2 regions of the Mesorhizobium sp. M7A.F.Ca.US.010.02.1.1 genome follow, and region 2 is predicted to be linked to the other one. Evidence: riboswitches for the same ligand, from Rfam matches in the RefSeq annotation. Region 2 holds a riboswitch; the other holds the start of a gene.
The links. A riboswitch is a leader RNA that binds a small molecule or an ion and turns the genes downstream of it on or off. The one in region 2 is predicted to bind cobalamin.

Region 1: another riboswitch for cobalamin. It lies ahead of EOA19_RS03935 (aromatic ring-hydroxylating dioxygenase subunit alpha); the one in region 2 lies ahead of bluB (5,6-dimethylbenzimidazole synthase).

What each region holds. Positions count from the first base shown of each region.
Region 1 covers NZ_RZRV01000003.1:87,918-95,894, forward strand. The annotation lists gene EOA19_RS03920 (serine kinase) at 1-225, opposite strand, end outside; gene EOA19_RS03925 (PqqD family protein) at 274-705, opposite strand; gene EOA19_RS03930 (hybrid-cluster NAD(P)-dependent oxidoreductase) at 835-1,935, opposite strand; gene EOA19_RS03935 (aromatic ring-hydroxylating dioxygenase subunit alpha) at 1,961-3,208, opposite strand; cobalamin riboswitch at 3,323-3,525, opposite strand; gene EOA19_RS03940 (DUF680 domain-containing protein) at 4,032-4,229, shown strand; gene EOA19_RS03945 (DUF680 domain-containing protein) at 4,301-4,501, shown strand; gene EOA19_RS03950 (DUF680 domain-containing protein) at 4,571-4,807, shown strand; gene ugpC (sn-glycerol-3-phosphate ABC transporter ATP-binding protein UgpC) at 4,885-5,997, opposite strand; gene EOA19_RS03960 (alpha-glucosidase) at 6,023-7,687, opposite strand; gene EOA19_RS03965 (carbohydrate ABC transporter permease) at 7,692-7,977, opposite strand, start outside.
Region 2 covers NZ_RZRV01000001.1:328,175-336,151, reverse strand. The annotation lists gene dxs (1-deoxy-D-xylulose-5-phosphate synthase) at 1-236, opposite strand, end outside; gene EOA19_RS01610 (pirin family protein) at 367-1,287, opposite strand; gene EOA19_RS01605 (DUF2277 domain-containing protein) at 1,327-1,593, opposite strand; gene EOA19_RS01600 (exodeoxyribonuclease VII small subunit) at 1,705-1,956, opposite strand; gene EOA19_RS01595 (histone deacetylase family protein) at 1,960-2,886, opposite strand; cobalamin riboswitch at 3,008-3,188, shown strand; partial or broken gene bluB (5,6-dimethylbenzimidazole synthase) at 3,203-3,916, shown strand; gene EOA19_RS01585 (hypothetical protein) at 4,039-5,022, opposite strand; gene EOA19_RS01580 (TetR/AcrR family transcriptional regulator) at 5,313-5,921, opposite strand; gene EOA19_RS01575 (MFS transporter) at 6,043-7,266, shown strand; gene ribB (3,4-dihydroxy-2-butanone-4-phosphate synthase) at 7,304-7,977, opposite strand, start outside.

The DNA of each region.
Region 1 (7,977 bases), on a different contig from region 2:
CGCGACGAAGATGCGGCAGATGTCGGCAGGCGTTCGGCTGCCCGGAGCCGTGACAAAGCCATGAGCGAAGGCATCTGCCAATGCGCCGGGGCTGACATGCGCGGTCAGATCCAGATGCGGCAAGCCCACCTTGCGGGTCAGCGGATAATGCGCGGCGCTGCTCTCCGCTTGCGCCAGGACATGACGTGCGTAGTCAACCAGGTTTTCGAGAGTGACGTTCGGCATGGTCTGCCTGTTCCGGAGCTGTCCGGCAACGAGAACCTGATGGGCGCTTCAGTTGGCCTGCTTCACCGCGGGCCAGCCGAGGGGCTCCTCGACCTCGTGGATGGGATCGACGACAATGAGATCGGCGAGATCGTCATGGATGTCGACCTTGAGGGGCTCTCTGGCAGCGGCGAGCTGAGCCAGCAATTCGCTTGGAACCGGTCTTGCCACGCCATCGGTTACGGCCGCCAGCAAGCCGAATTCGAGCAATTGTGAGACAAAGCCGTCAATCGCGGCGGCATCGAGGGCGCCAATTCCGGTCGCGGCGCCGACCAGTTCGGAGGCAGGCACGCCGGACGACAGTGCATCCCAAAGTCTGCTGCCTGAATCAGAGAAGCCGAAATATTTGCCCGTGGTCAGGTCAAGAACGACGGCTTCGCCGTCGAAGGATTCAAAGACGATATCCTTGCTGGCAATGGCATAGATGCCGGATTGTCGCATGTTTGCTCCCCCGCCGAGCAGGCCGCGGAGATGATCTTCGGGCCTTACGGTCAACCCCACCGTTGCAGGCGTCTAACCATTTGCAGGGTTTTTGGCAAGATGGCGCAGGCTCGGGGCGAGCGCAGCCGCTCACGCTTCGATTTCAAGCGCAGAAAGCGGCTTCGAGCAACAGGCGAGGATAAAGCCGTCCTCGATTTCGTGATCGAGGATGCCGCCATTGTGGCTCATCTCGACGTCGCCCGCGACCTTCCTCACCTTGCAGGTGCCGCACAGGCCGAACTCGCAGGCGGCGGGAATCCGCACCCCAGAGGCGCGTGCCGTCTGCAGCACGGTCTGGCCGGCGACGCATTCGGCATCGACATCGGAAAGCGAGAACCGGATTGGTGTCACGGCCTCGACAGCAGCAGCGGCGCCGTCTTCCGCCGGCGGCGAGAACGGCGCCGGGATCTCCTCCACGGTGGGCGCCGCAAAGCTTTCCTGATGGTATTTCGCCATGTCGAAGCCGGCGGCGTCCAGCATGCCGCGCACGGCGCGCATGAAGGGATCGGGGCCCCAGCAGAAGATCTCGCGCTCACGGAAATCGGGCGCCAGCAATGGCAGCCGGATCGCGTCGATGCGGCCCATATGGCCGAACCAGCCCTCGCGGCTCGACCGCTCCTCGATCATGAAGCCGAGCGACAGGCCGGGCATGCGGCTGCCGAGCAGCTCAAGTTCCTTGCGGAAAATGATCTCTTCCGGGCGGCGCGCACAGTTGACGAAGCCGACATCTGTCCATGGCGCGCAGTCGTTCAGCCAGCGCAGCATCGACATCATCGGCGTCACGCCGGAGCCCGCCGAAATGAACAGATATTTGGCCGCCGGGTGGCTATGCAGCGAGAAGTCGCCGGTCGGCCCATAGGCCTTGACGTGCGAACCCGGCGTCAGATGGTCGAACATCCAGCGCGTGCCGGTGCTGCCCGCCTGCGCCTTCACCGTCACCGCGATCGAGAACGGCCGCGATGGCGAGGAGGACAGCGTATAGGTGCGCATCAGCGGCCCGTCCGATGTCGGCAGTTCCAGAGTCACGAATTGGCCCGGCTTGTAGCGGAACCAGGTCTGGTTGTCGGAGCGGAAGGTGAAGGTCTTCACGTCAGGCGCTTCGTCACTGACGCCGATCACTTCCAGCACCTGCAGCCTGTCGTTCCAGGGCGTCATCTGGTCGAGATGGCGATAGAGGCCAAGGTCCGTCATCGCATTCATCCTCTTGTCCCCTGGGCTAGGCGACGCTGCGCAGGGCCGGCCGGTCGCCTTCGGCAAGGCGCGGTCCGATGAACGACGCGTACCATTCGACGAACTGGATCACGCCGCCCTCATGCAGCTCCGAATAGGGGCCTGGTTCGTAGGCCGGCGACAAGATGCCAAAGGCGTTTTCCTCGACGATGCGACGGTCCTGGTCGTTGGTCTCGGTCCAGACATGGGTAAGCTCAGCGAGATCGTAGTCGACGCCTTCGACCGCATCCTTGTGGACGAGCCATTTTGTCGTCACCGCGGTTTCCGTGGCACTGATCGGCAGCACGCGGAAGGTGACGGCATGGTCGCCGAGGATATGGTTCCAGGTTGTCGGATAATGATAAAGCAGCAAGGAGCCGATGCGGTCGGTTGAAACGCTGTCGGACAGGTTCTTCTGGACCGCCCGTTTTCCCGTCATGGTGTAGCTGACGGCATCGCGCAGCAGCGGCGCGCGGGTGGCGCGGTACTGCCCTGCCGGATCGATGCGGAATTTGCTCGGCAGGCCTGATGCCTCGCATTTGGCCCAGTGCGCGACCATTTCAGGGTCGCTGTCGGCGCCGTTGACGCCGGTCACGGTCGGAGCCTCGGGGAAGGTCTTGCACAGCTCAGGATGATTGGCGGCGCAGTGATAGCACTCGCGGTTGTTTTCCCAGACCAGCTTCCAGTTGCCCTTCTCGACGATCGTGCTCTCGAAGGCGATCTTTGCTTCACGCAACCGGTGCGGCAAAAGATAGGGTTCGATCATCGCCCGCATCGGCGCGAAATCCGCCGGCTCCTTGGCCAGACAGATGAAGATGTAGCCGCCGACGCTCTCGCAGGCGACCGGCTTCAGGCCGAAATCACTCTTGTCGAAACCGTCGGCCATCTGGCGGGCAAACAGCAGGCGGCCGTCCAGCTCATAGGTCCATTGATGATACGGACAGACGAGCTTTGCCGCCGTACCCTTTTCCGCGTTGCACACGCGGCTGCCGCGATGGCGGCAGGAATTGTGGAAGGCGTTGATCTTGCCGTGCTGGTCGCGGACAAGGACGACCGGGTAGTCGCCGATCTGCACGGTGATGTAGCTGCCCGGCTTCGGCAGTTCGCAATCATGGCCGATGAACAGCCAGTCGCGATACCAGATCAGCTCCATGTCGAGCTTGAAGTAGTCTGGATCGGTGTAGAAGGGCTGCTCCAGCGAAAAGCCTTGCCGGCGCCCCTTCAGGAGCCTCAGCATGTCGTTGCGGGTATCCATGTCCTGTCCTCGTTTCTAAGGACTGAACTGGTGGTGATGGAGGAAGGATTGAAACGCAGGCCGGCTAGGTGCCAGACATGCGCTATCCACCTCTTGACCGCCCACCGCGATCAGTCGAGTCTAACAATCTCGGGCTGGTTTCCGGGCTCTGGAGTTGTCCTTGCGGACCATCGCGACACCTTCCCAGGCAGTTGCCCAGTGGTCTCCCGTTGCGACTTGAACTCCACCACCGTTGCGGGGGCAGCGCCGGATTCTGACCGGCTTCCCAATTCTCCGCCTCGTCGTCACGAAGCGGCACCTGAGATGGTATGATCTAACCACGATCGCGGGCGCGCCGTCGGCATGAAAACGACATCGTATCCATGCGGCGCGACACAGCATGCGAACGTTCCCGCAGACCGTCGCGGGCTGAAATCCACCTCCCGGATGGCCATTTTACCGGCTGCGATATCCCCGAATCGGACCCCTTGGCGGGGTCAAAAAAGGTTAACGGTTTCGAAAAGTGACTATTAGCTCGATCTAAAATCGAACCGAACGGTTCGTTTCTGTTGACGGTGCGTGCAGGACGGTGTGAACGCTGGGCCTTGAAACAGTCGGTGATCCATCCAGCGGTTACATCTAACATGCTGATATAAAGAAGAAAAATATACCCGTAGATTCCCTTGGCACAATTTCAAGGTGTGGATTCATGGTCCACACGGAACAACTTCGTGATTGGAAAAGGCGGGGTTGCCCTCCCACATCGGGGCTGTCCGAACGACGCGATTTCATTTCCAAGACACGCCGCTAGACGGACGGAAAAAGACGATACTGGAGTACAAAAATGAAAAAGATCATTCTCACTGCCGCAGCCCTTTTGGCCATTTCCGGCAGCGCCTTCGCTGGTAGCGACCACTACGGTTCGAACGCCGCGGCAGCCACTGCTGTCGACAGCTCGTACACCGCTTCGACCAAGAAGTCGGAACCGGCTGCTCAGGCGCCTGCCCAGGGTGCTGACCACAACCTCTTCGGCAACAACTAACAGCCGATTCCCAGTTGACGGCGGGCTCGCCCGCCGCCCTGGCGAAATTCAGACATTCAGGAGTATTTAAGATGAACAAGATCCTCATTGCTGCCGCCGCCGTTCTGGCCATCTCGGGCAGCGCTTTCGCGGGCAGCGACAACTACGGTTCGAACGGCTCCAACCAGCCTGCCGCCGCTGTGGACCAGTCGTACACGGCTTCCACCAAGACCTCGGAACCGGCTGCCCAGACGCCCGCTCAGGGCAGCGACCGTAACCTCTTCGGTCGCTAACAGCCAATTTCGCAACCGACGGCAGCTGTGTCTGCCGTCCTGGCGAAATCCGGAATTCAGGAGACTAAAATGAACAAGATCCTTATTGCTGCCGCCGCCGTACTGGCCATCACCGGCAGCGCGTTCGCCGGCAGCGACAACTTTGGCTCCAATGGCGCCAATCAGCCTGCGGTTACTTCGGTTGACAGCGCGCATACGAGCTCGGTCCGCAACAGCGGTGGCCTCGTCGAGAAGCTGCTCAATTCGTCGGGCGACGTGGAGAAGTCCGCCCCTCAGGGCAGCGACCGGAATCTCTTCGGCCGTTAACAGCCGAAGCTGATCTTCAACAAAAGAGCGGCGGGCCTAGCCCCCCGCTCTTTTTGCGTCCAAAACGCGGTCCTGCCTCAGGCCGCCTTCGCTTCAGCCTCATGAAGGGCAAACGACCGTCCGTCAGCGTCGAAGATATGCAGGTCCTCGCCATTGGCGCTCAGCCGCAATGTCGAACCACGCTTGACCTCGACATTGCCGGGCAGCTTGGTCACCAGCGGCAGGTCGGCGCGACCGATGTCGACATAGACCAGCTGAACCTCGCCGAGCTGCTCGAGATAGTCGACCGTCCCCTCGAACAGATAGTCCGCGCCGCTGGCGATGATCAGGTCCTCCGGCCGCACGCCAAAGCTCACCGCAGCACCCTTCGCCGAAGCAGGCGTTGCGATCGGCACGGTTGCCTTGCGTCCGCCGACATGGCTGACGACGGTCGGATTGCCGGTCTTTTCGATGGTCGCGGGCAGGATGTTCATGGCCGGCGAGCCAATGAACTGGGCAACGAACAGATTGCCGGGCTTCTTGTAGAGATCCATCGGCGTGCCGACCTGCTCGATATGGCCGTCCTTGAGCACCACGATGCGGTCGGCCAGCGTCATCGCCTCGACCTGATCGTGGGTGACGTAGATCATGGTCGTGTTGGGCATCGATTCCTTGAGCTTGGCGATTTCGATGCGGGTGGCGACGCGCAGCGCGGCGTCGAGGTTCGAAAGCGGCTCGTCGAACAGGAACACCTTCGGATTGCGCACGATGGCGCGGCCGATGGCGACGCGCTGGCGCTGGCCGCCTGACATCGCCTTGGGCAGGCGGTCGAGATATTTGGTCAATTGCAGGATCTCGGCGGCCTGACGCACACGGCGGTCGATCTCGGCCTTGTTCTCTTTGCCGATCTTCATCGAGAACGCCATGTTGTCGTAGACGGTCATGTGCGGGTAGAGCGCGTAGGACTGGAACACCATGGCGATGCCGCGCTTCGACGGCGGCACGTCGTTCACCACTTCGCCGGCTATTCTAAGCTCGCCGGAGGTGATTTCCTCGAGCCCGGCGATCGATCTCAGCAATGTCGACTTGCCGCAGCCCGACGGGCCGACGAAGACGATGAACTCGCCCGACTTAATATCGAGGTCGATGCCGTGGAGAATGTTCAGATTGCCGTAGGACTTCTTCACTTGTCTTAGCGTGACATCGGCCATTTGGTTTCCTCCAGTGATTGGAAATTCAGTCGAGACGCCCGAACCAGGCGCCGTAGCCGCCAAGCTCGATGGAACCGCTGTTCGCCTGCCCCGAAAATCCGTGCCCGGGCAGAGGTTGCAGCGATCGGCCGCCAAGGTCAACCTTGGCCGGCCCGGCTCCCAGATTGAAGACGCAGACGATCTGCTCGTTGCCTGCGCGGCGCGTGAAGGCGACGGTATCTCCCTCACTTTCGATGAAATTGATGTCGCCCTTGGCGAGCGCCGGATGGGCACGCCGGAAGGTGAGAAAGCGTCGGTAGTGCTCAAGCAGCGAAGCCTCGTCGCCCTGTTGGACATTGACCGCTTGCGCTAGATGCTTGGCCGGCACCGGCAGCCAGGGCTTTGCTGGGGAGAAGCCGCCATTCTTGGCGCCGCCATCCCACACCATCGGTGTGCGGCAGCCGTCGCGGCCCTTGAATTCCGGCCAGAAGCGGATGCCATAGGGATCCTGCAAATCCTCGAATCGCAGCTCTGCTTCACCGAGCCCAAGCTCCTCGCCCTGATAGATGCAGACCGAACCGCGCAGGGACATCAGCAGCGCCGAGATGACCTTGAGATAGGCTGTCGGGTCGGCCTCATTGGCCGCCCAGCGCGAGGCCGGGCGCATCACGTCATGGTTGGAAAAGGCCCAGCACGACCAGCCGTCGCTGGCGACCTTGCCGAAGGATTCCAGCACCGAGCGAACCTTGCCCGCGCTGATCTTTTCCGGCGCCAGGAAATCGAAGGAGTAGCACATGTGCACGTGCTTGCCGCCGGCGGTGTAGGCGGCAACCACTTCAAGCCCGCGCTGCGAATCGCCGACCTCGCCGACCGCTGCGGTTGCCGGATATTCATCAAGCAGGGCACGGAACCGTTCGAGGAAGCCGAGGTTCTCGGGCCGGCTCTTGTCGTAGAGATGGTCCTGGTAGTTGTAGGGGTTGACCGCCGGCGCGGTCTGGTCGTTGCGCTCTTCCGGCGGCAGCGGCGGATTGTTTTCCAGGCCCTGGCTGTGGAAGTAGAAATTGATGGTGTCGAGCCGGAAACCATCGACGCCGCGCTCCAGCCAGAAGCGGGTGACGTCGAGCAATGCGTCCTGGACTTCGTGGTTGTGGAAGTTGAGGTCGGGCTGTTCGGCCAGGAAATTGTGCATGTAATATTGCTGGCGGCTGGTGTCCCATTGCCAGGCCGAGCCGCCGAAGATCGACAGCCAGTTGTTGGGCGGCGTGCCGTCCGGCCTGGCGTCTGCCCAGACGTACCAGTCGGCTTTCGGGTTGCTGCGGCTCGACCGGCTTTCCTTGAACCATGGGTGGTTGTCGGCGGTGTGCGACAGCACCTCGTCGATCATCATCTTCAAGCCCAGCCTGTGCGCCTCGCCGGTCAGCGCGTCGAAATCGGCCAGCGTGCCGAACATCGGATCGACATCGCAGTAATCCGATACGTCATAGCCGAAATCTTTCATCGGCGACTTGAAGAACGGCGAAATCCAGATGGCATCCGCGCCGAGTGCGGCGATGTAGGGGAGGCGGCCTATGATGCCCTTGAGATCACCGATGCCGTCGCCATTCGAGTCCTGATAGCTGCGCGGATAGATCTGGTAGATCACCGCGCCCCGCCACCAGTCGCGATCGATGGCGAGGTCAGGCTTCGAGCTGGCCTTCAAAGCGGATTGCATCGTCTCAGCCTCCTTTCACCGAGCCGGCAAGCAGCCCGCGGACAAAATAGCGCTGCAGCGAGAAGAACACGATCAGCGGCACGATTATGGTCACGAAAGCCGATGTCGTCAGAATCTCCCAGTCGCCGCCGCGTGAGCCCAACAGCGCGTTGAGCTTGGCGGTCAGCACGATCTGGTCCGCCTCTGTACCGAGGAAAACCATCGCCACCAGCAGATCGTTCCATACCCACAGGAACTGGAAGATGGCAAACGAAGCCAGCACCGGGAACGACAGCGGCAAGACGATCTTG
Region 2 (7,977 bases):
TGGCCGACATCCCAGATCAGCCGGTCGTCGGGGGTGTTGAAGACATAGTGCAGCGCCACTGTCAGCTCGACCACGCCAAGCCCTGCGCCCAGATGACCACCCGTGCGGGACACGGCGTCGACCAGCTCGGCGCGAAGCTCGGACGCCAATTGCGGCAGTTCACTTTCGGCAAGCGTGCGCAGGTCGGCCGGGATGCGGACCTTGTCGAGAAGCGGCGTATGCGGCGTTGCGTTCACGGTGCTCGGGCTTTCGGTTGATGGGCGAATAGGCCGCCGGCCGGCGAAAGTAAATGTGTGTCAGTGACGCGGATCAGGCCCTAGTCTTTTGTCTATGCATTTCGTTCTGCCACTTTTGGGTGACAGGGCATCAGCTTTCCGGCAGCGGAATAAACTCTTCCTCGTCTCCGGGAACGATGTCGAAGCGGCCCGTCTTCCATTCCTCTTTCGCCTGTTCGATGCGCTCCTTGGACGACGAGACGAAATTCCACCAGATGTAACGCTTCGAACCAAGAGAGGCGCCGCCGAACAGCATGAAATGCGCCCCGGTCTGCGACGACACGACGATCTCGTCACCGGGACGGAACACCAGCAGCCGTTCGGCTGGGAATACATCACCCGAAATTGAGACCTCGCCTTCCAGCGTATAGATGGCGCGTTCTTCCGCATCAGCAGGGATTTTCACGCTGGCGCCGGGCGCCAGGCGCAGGTCGGCGTAGAGCGTCTCCGTGTCGGCCCTGACCGGGGACCGCAGTCCCTGGAAATCGCCGATGATGAGGCGCCCGTTGACGCCTTCGGCTTCGATCTCGGGAAGCCGAAGCGCTGCGGTATTCTCGAAAACCGGTGCCACCTCTTCCTTGTCGTCCGGCAGCGCCAGCCATGTCTGCAGGCCGGATACCGACATCGGCGCGCCACGCAGTTCCTCCGGTGTACGCTCCGAATGGACGATGCCGCGGCCGGCGGTCATCAAATTCACGTCGCCGGGCTGAATGACCATTTCGGTGCCGAGTGAGTCGCGGTGCCGGATCTTGCCGTCGAACAGATAGGTGACCGTCGACAGGCCGATATGCGGATGCGGACGGACATCCAGTGCCTGACCGGCGCGCAGGACCGCGGGCCCCATGCGGTCGAAGAAGATGAAAGGCCCCACCAGCCGCCTTTTTGCCGTCGGCAGGGCACGGCGCACCTGAAAACCGCCGATATCCTTGGCGTTGGGTATGACCATCAATTCGATCTGATCGCTGGCGAAGGCATCGCCTGCCTCAGGGTCTTTCCCGGGGAAGAAGCTCATGGACTCTCCTTGTCGGTGGTCGAAGGCCGCCTGGCCGCATCAGGCAAAGCGGATCGCCGCCTTTGCCCGCAGCTTGGCCGCCACCTCTTCGCGATTACGCGGATGCTGGTGGGTTTCCAGGGAATCGAGCAGTTCGCGCGCCGAGGCGGCGATGGCTTCGACGGCATGGTCGAAGGCGTGCTGGTTCTGCTTCGAGGGTCGCGTGGTTCCGCTCAGCTTGCGGACGAACTGAAGAGCCGCGTCGCGCACCTCGTCATTGGTTGCCGGCGGATCAAAATTGAACAGGGTCTTGATGTTTCTGCACATCGCTTCCGTATCTCCTCTTGTCCTTGAGCTGTTTCAATCGGAACGAGTTATATCCTCGATCATGATCATGTCCAAAAACCGGTGAGGCGAGGCCATCGTTCGGACCGAGCCTCAATCCGCGTCGAGTGGCTCCGTTCCAACCGGCTTGCCGTCGCGCGACAGCCTGATCTTCTCGACCTTGTCCTCGGCGGCCTTCAGCAGCCGGTCGCAATGCGCCTTCAGCGCCTCACCACGCTCATAGATCTTGATCGACTGGTCGAGCGGCACGTCGCCACGCTCCAGATCATCGACGATCTTCTCCAGCGCATCGAGTGCCTGCTCGAAGCTCATCGCCTTGACGTCTTCGTTGGTCTCATCGGCCATCATTCATCCTTTCATCAGTCGCCCGACATGGGCGGCGACCGAAAATGCCAATCCCTGCAGATCGTAGCCGCCCTCGAGCAGGCTGACGAGCCGGTTGCCGCTGTGGCGTGCCGCGCGCTGCATCAGCTGGCCGGTCGCCCAGTCGAAATCATCCTCGGTCAGATTGATCTCGGCCAGCGGATCGCGGTGGTGCGCGTCGAACCCCGCCGAAATGATGATCAGGTCGGGCGCGAAATTGTCGAGCGCGGGCAGGACGCGCGACAGGAAGGCATCGCGAAACACTTCGCTGCCGGTCTGCGGCGCCAGCGGTGCGTTGACGATGTTGCCGGCGCCCGTTTCGGTCTTCGCTCCGGTGCCGGGATAAAGCGGCATCTGGTGTGTCGAGCAATAGAGCACCGACGGATCGTCCCAGAAAATATCCTGCGTGCCATTGCCGTGATGCACGTCCCAGTCGACGACGGCAACGCGCTCGACACCGTGTTTCTTCTGCGCATAACGCGCCGCGATCGCCGCCGTGTTGAACAGGCAAAAGCCCATCGCCGTGGTCTTTTCGGCATGATGGCCGGGCGGCCGGGCGGCGACGAAGACGTTGTCGGCGCGGCCCGAAAAGACATCATCGACGGCGGCGTTGGCGGCGCCGATCGCGGTGATCGCCGCTTGCCAGCTCTTCGGGCTGGCAGTGGTGTCGGCATCGATGCGGGCAATCCCCTCGTCGGGGATGGCGGCGCGCACGCGGGCGACGAAATCGGCGGGATGCGCGTAGAGGATGGTGGCCTCGTCGCCTTCCGGCGCCTGAATACGATCGAGCCCGGCAAAGGCTTCGTCGTCGAGCACGCGCTCGATGGCGCGTAAGCGGTCGGGCCGCTCGGGATGTCCGGGCGGCGTGAGATGCTCGAGGAAGATCGGATGGGTGTAGAGACGGGTGGTCATCGTCCTAATCTAGTGACCCGGATCGACAAAGGCCATGCACGGGCGGCCGATGACTGGGGAAAATCGCGACTGCGTCCATTCGCGTCGCCGCAGGCATTGGCCCCGCGGGCGCTTCGGCGTAAGGTCCCTGGTACTGCCTGGTGCCCGCCGCAAGCGGGAGAATCGGGAACACGGTTGAATTCCGTGGCGTGCCCAACGCTGTGAGGGGGACCGCGCCGGTAAATGCCACTGTCGATGACGGGAAGGCACCGGACGCGGGTTGATCCCGAGCCAGAAGACCGGCCTGGCAGGCATTGTCATCCGCGTGGTCAGGCGGATGGCATCAGAGCGACGTGCGTCTACTTGGACGCACAAAGTACGCTCTGTCAGTTTTGAATCTGCAATCGCAAGGGGACAAGCGATGCCGGAACACATGACCGCTGCCATTGACGATGGATTTGACCAGAATGCGCGCGATGCGGTCTACCGCGCCATGTTCACGCGGCGTGACGTGCGCAGCCATTTCCTGCCCACCGCGATCGATGACGACGTGCTGGCACGGCTGCTGCTTGCCGCCCATCACGCGCCATCGGTCGGCTTCATGCAGCCATGGAATTTCATTGTCATTCGCGATGTCAAACGACGGGCGGAGGTGCGCGACCTGTTCCTGGCCGCGCGAGAACAGGAACTGCCGGCGATCGAGGCGGAAAAACAGGCGCTGTACCGCAAGCTCAAGCTGGAAGGCATCTGCGAGAGCGCGCTCAACATCTGCATCACCTGCGACCGGCAGCGCTCGAAGGGTTCGCCGCTGGGACGCTGGCACAATCCGGAGATGGATCTCTACAGCACCGTCTGCGCGGTGCAGAATTTCTGGCTGGCCGCGCGTGCCGAGGGCGTTGGCGTCGGCTGGGTGAGCATCATCGAGGCTGAGGCGCTGAAGCGGCTGTTGGCCATTCCGGACCACGTAACGCCGATCGCCTATCTCTGCGTCGGCCGTGTTTCCGAGTTCGCTCCCAAACCGGACCTTGAAACGCATGGCTGGGGACGGCGGCTGCCGCTGCCGGAGCTGATCATGAGCGAGACCTTTTCCGGGCAAGGCGAGACACAGCTCAAATCCACCGTGGCGCGCCTCAACACCGTTTCTGCCTCACCAGACATCACCCGCCCAGCGGATCAGGGTGTGGCGCCGGCCGTACCCCAGCGCGAACCGCCGAAGGAGGCCAGCGCCTTGTCCTTGAGCTCTCTGAACTTCGACGACGCCTCGGCCAGCCGGGCGTCCCAGGCGGGATCCGGCACCTGGCCCGCAATGGTCTTGAAATAGACCTGCATCAAGCAGGCGATGGCGAAGGGTTCAATGAACGCCGCCTTGAATGCCCAGGCGAAGACGATGGCGAGCACAAAAGCCCAGCCGGCGAGCTGACCAGGCATCAGGAACAGAATTGCGCCAGCAGGCGCCAGCATCATCAGAAAGATGATGAATGACACGCCCCACATGATGACCGCCAGCCAGACGGCGTTCTTGACCATGACCTTGCCGTTCTGGGCATACAGCACGACGCCTTGGCGCGCCGTCTCGAACGGCGAGGCTGAATTGATGCGGATGTTGTAGCCGAGGATGATCTCGTCCACATAGGTCAGCGACAGGCGGATCACGGTGTTGATGAAGGAGACCAGGCCGCTCAGGCCCGGTATCGGCAGGAAGGCGGCGATACCGCCGAGCAGGCTGGTGATGGCGCGGATGGCACCCTTGACGAGTTGGTCGACGACGAAAAGGGTGTTGGCCTCGGCAAAACGCTGGGTCACGATATCCCTGGCGTAGGCGATCTGGTCCTGACCGCCGGGAATGTCGCGGCCGTCGATCAGATGAACCATGACGGCGATGTGGCCGGCCTTGACGATGTAGAGGATGTATTCGCGGATCCAGTAGACCGCGATCGAGACGATGCCAAACCCGACCACGCCGCCCCACAGGGCAAAGGACATGGGCCCGTCGGGATCGGTGGAGATATGGCCGACGCCATAGCCGACCGAGGCACCGGTGCCGGTCGCCATGATGTAGGCCAGTGTGATGCCGAAATAGACGATCATGCGAAAGACGATGAACGGCCAGGTCCGCATCATGATGGACACCGACCGGCCGATCTCGAAATCCCACATGTGCCCCGAATCTCCGCCTCAGAGATGGTGGAAGAGGATGGGCTCAACCCGGCGATTGTCAATTGCCGGCCCTTGACGCCGAAGGGCAACGAATTCGGGCTGACGGTTTTCTTTCGGAGCCTTTCGCCGGCGCGCGGCTGACGGAGCATCAAACGAAAAACCCGCCTGTGCGGCGGGTCACTGGCGCAAATCAGCACCATGGACGAATATATACCTTAGCTGAGGTCACCGAGTCAAGAAAAAATTCCTATCGGGAACAGCTGCCGGGCACGAAAGCTCCGGTGGGAACTTCAATTCGACTGCGGGTCCGGCTTCTTGAGCAGGCCTTCGAGCAGTTGCTTGAACGCCGTCACCACCTTCTTCGACGTCGCTTCGGGGTCGCTCGAATTGGCGATCCGTTGCGCTGCCTGGCTGCTCGCTCCGTTGATCAATCGCGAGGCCGTCTCGGGGTCGAGGCTGGAGACAACGACCCCCTCCTCCTGCAGCGCGGTCAGATGGTCGGTCATTGAAGCGATGCACGCACTGCAATTCGGCCATTGCGCTGGATCCCCCAGCACGGCCGGGCCATCCCGGAACATGATGCGCTGGATTTCCGGCTCCAGCGCCATCTCGATATAGGTCGAGCATTCGTCGACGAAATGTTGCCAACGGGTCGGCGCTCTCGACGCGACCTCATTGATGCGCGCCGCCATCTCGCCGTCAATCTGGGCTATGACCGCCTGCAACAGCCCCTTCTTGTCGCCGAAATGATGATAGAGCGCACCGCGCGTCAGCCCGGCCGAAGCGGTGAAATCATCCATCGAGGCTTCCGCATAGCCTGTTGTGCCGAAGGCATGACGGGCCGCCGCAATAAGCTTTGCGCGCGTCTCGGCGATCATCTCCTTGCGGGGTTTGTGCATGTGTCCTGGACCTATTCACATACGATTCGTATGCTAATTGACATACGCGGCGTATGCTCTATCTAATAATCATACGCTCCGTATGTAATTGTCCAATCGTCCTTTGTCGAGGAACCAACCGATGCAAAATCCCTATGCGGAAATCTTTCGTGCCCCCGGCGCCAAGGGCTTTGCGGCCGCCGGCTTCCTAGCGCGCCTGCCGATCGCCATGGCGCCCATCGGCATCGTGGCGATGCTGTCGCAGGCGCGCGGCGAATACTGGCTGGCTGGAGCCGTCTCGGCGACATACGCGCTGGCCAACGCCTTCGTCGCGCCGCAAATATCGAGACTGGTGGACCGCCTGGGCCAGACACGAATCGTCGTGCCCACCACTATCATCGCGGTGCTGGCTTTCGCCGTCCTCATAGCGGCGGCCAACCAGGACTGGCCGGTGTGGACGCTGTTCGTGTCGGCACTCCTGGCCGCCGCCATGCCAAGCATACCTGCGATGGTGCGGGCGCGCTGGACAGAGATTTTCCGAGGACGACCGCAGATGAACACCGCATTCGCCTTCGAGTCCGTGGCCGATGAACTGGTCTATATCGCCGGGGCATCGTTATCGGTCGGCCTGAGTGCCGCCCTATTCCCGGAAGCCGGCGTTCTGGTGAGCACATTATTTCTCGCATTCGGATCAGCGGCCTTCATCCTGCAACGCTCGACCGAGCCCCAGGTGCGGCCGGTCGACCATAACTCAAGCGGCTCGGCGATCCGCCTGCGGCCGGTTCAGATCATCACGCTTGCCCTGATCTTCGTCGGCGCAACCTTCGCGACGACGGAAGTGACCACCGTGGCGATCACCAAGGAGCTTGGCCAACCCGGCGCCGCCAGCCTTGTCATCGGCGTTTATGCGCTGGGATCGTTCGTGCTCGGCATCATCGTCGGCGCGCTCAGCCTGAAGGCGCCGCTGCAACGCCAGCTCGCCATCGCAGTCGCCCTCGTCGCGCTCGGCACGCTGTTGCCGCTCGCCGCCGACACCGTGCCGCTGCTGGCGCTGACCGTGTTCATCAGCGGTGTGGCGATCTCGCCGACCTTCATCACGGCCTTCGGCCTGATCGAGCGGCATGTGCCGGAAGCGATGCTGACCGAAGGCATCACCTGGGTCATGACCGGCATCGGCATCGGCATGGCGCTGGGCTCGTTCGCGGCCGGCGCGGTGGTGGATGCGTTCGGTGCACCGAACGGGTTCTGGGTGTCGGTGGCTTCAGGCACGATCGCGCTGGCCACGGTGCTGCTTGGCCAACGCAGCCTTGCCACGACTGAGTGCGAGATGGACGTATGTGAAGCGGCCGCGATTGCCGCGGAATAATCAGATAGCGCCCGGTTTCGAGCCGGGCGCTAGCTGCCTAGAGGATCTCGGTCTTGGCGATGTGGATGCCAAAACCTTCGAGGCCGACATAGTGGCGTTCGCGCGAGGCGATCAGGTTGATCGAGGAGATGCCGAGATCCTTGAGGATCTGCGCGCCGAGCCCGATCTCGCGCCACTCGTTTTCGCGGCGGCGAGCCTCTTCGTGATCCTCGCGGTCGCCGCTGGCCGGCCGTTTGCGTTCCTGATGCGCAACGCCGACGGAGCCTTCTCTGAGATAGACGATGACGCCGCGCCTGCGCTCACCCATCGCCTTCATGATGGCGTCGAGCCGGTGGCTGGTGCCGAAGACATCGGTCACCACATCCTCGGAATGCAGACGCACCGGGACCTCCTCGCCGTCGCGGATGTCGCCGAAGACTATCGCGACGTGATGCATGGAGTCCCACGGCAGCGTGTAAGTGAAGACCTGTGCCTTGCCGCCGAGCGTGTCGATTTCCGAGCACGCGACGCGTTCGACCAGAGTTTCCTTGCGCTGCCGGTAGGCGATGAGGTCGGCGACCGAAACCTGCTTCAGCCCATGCTCCTCGGCGAAAGCCTGCACCTGAGGGCCGCGCTTGACGGTGCCGTCATCATTGACCAGCTCGGAAATGACGCCGACCGGCGGCAGGCCGGCGAGCTTGCACAGGTCGACCGCGGCTTCGGTATGGCCGG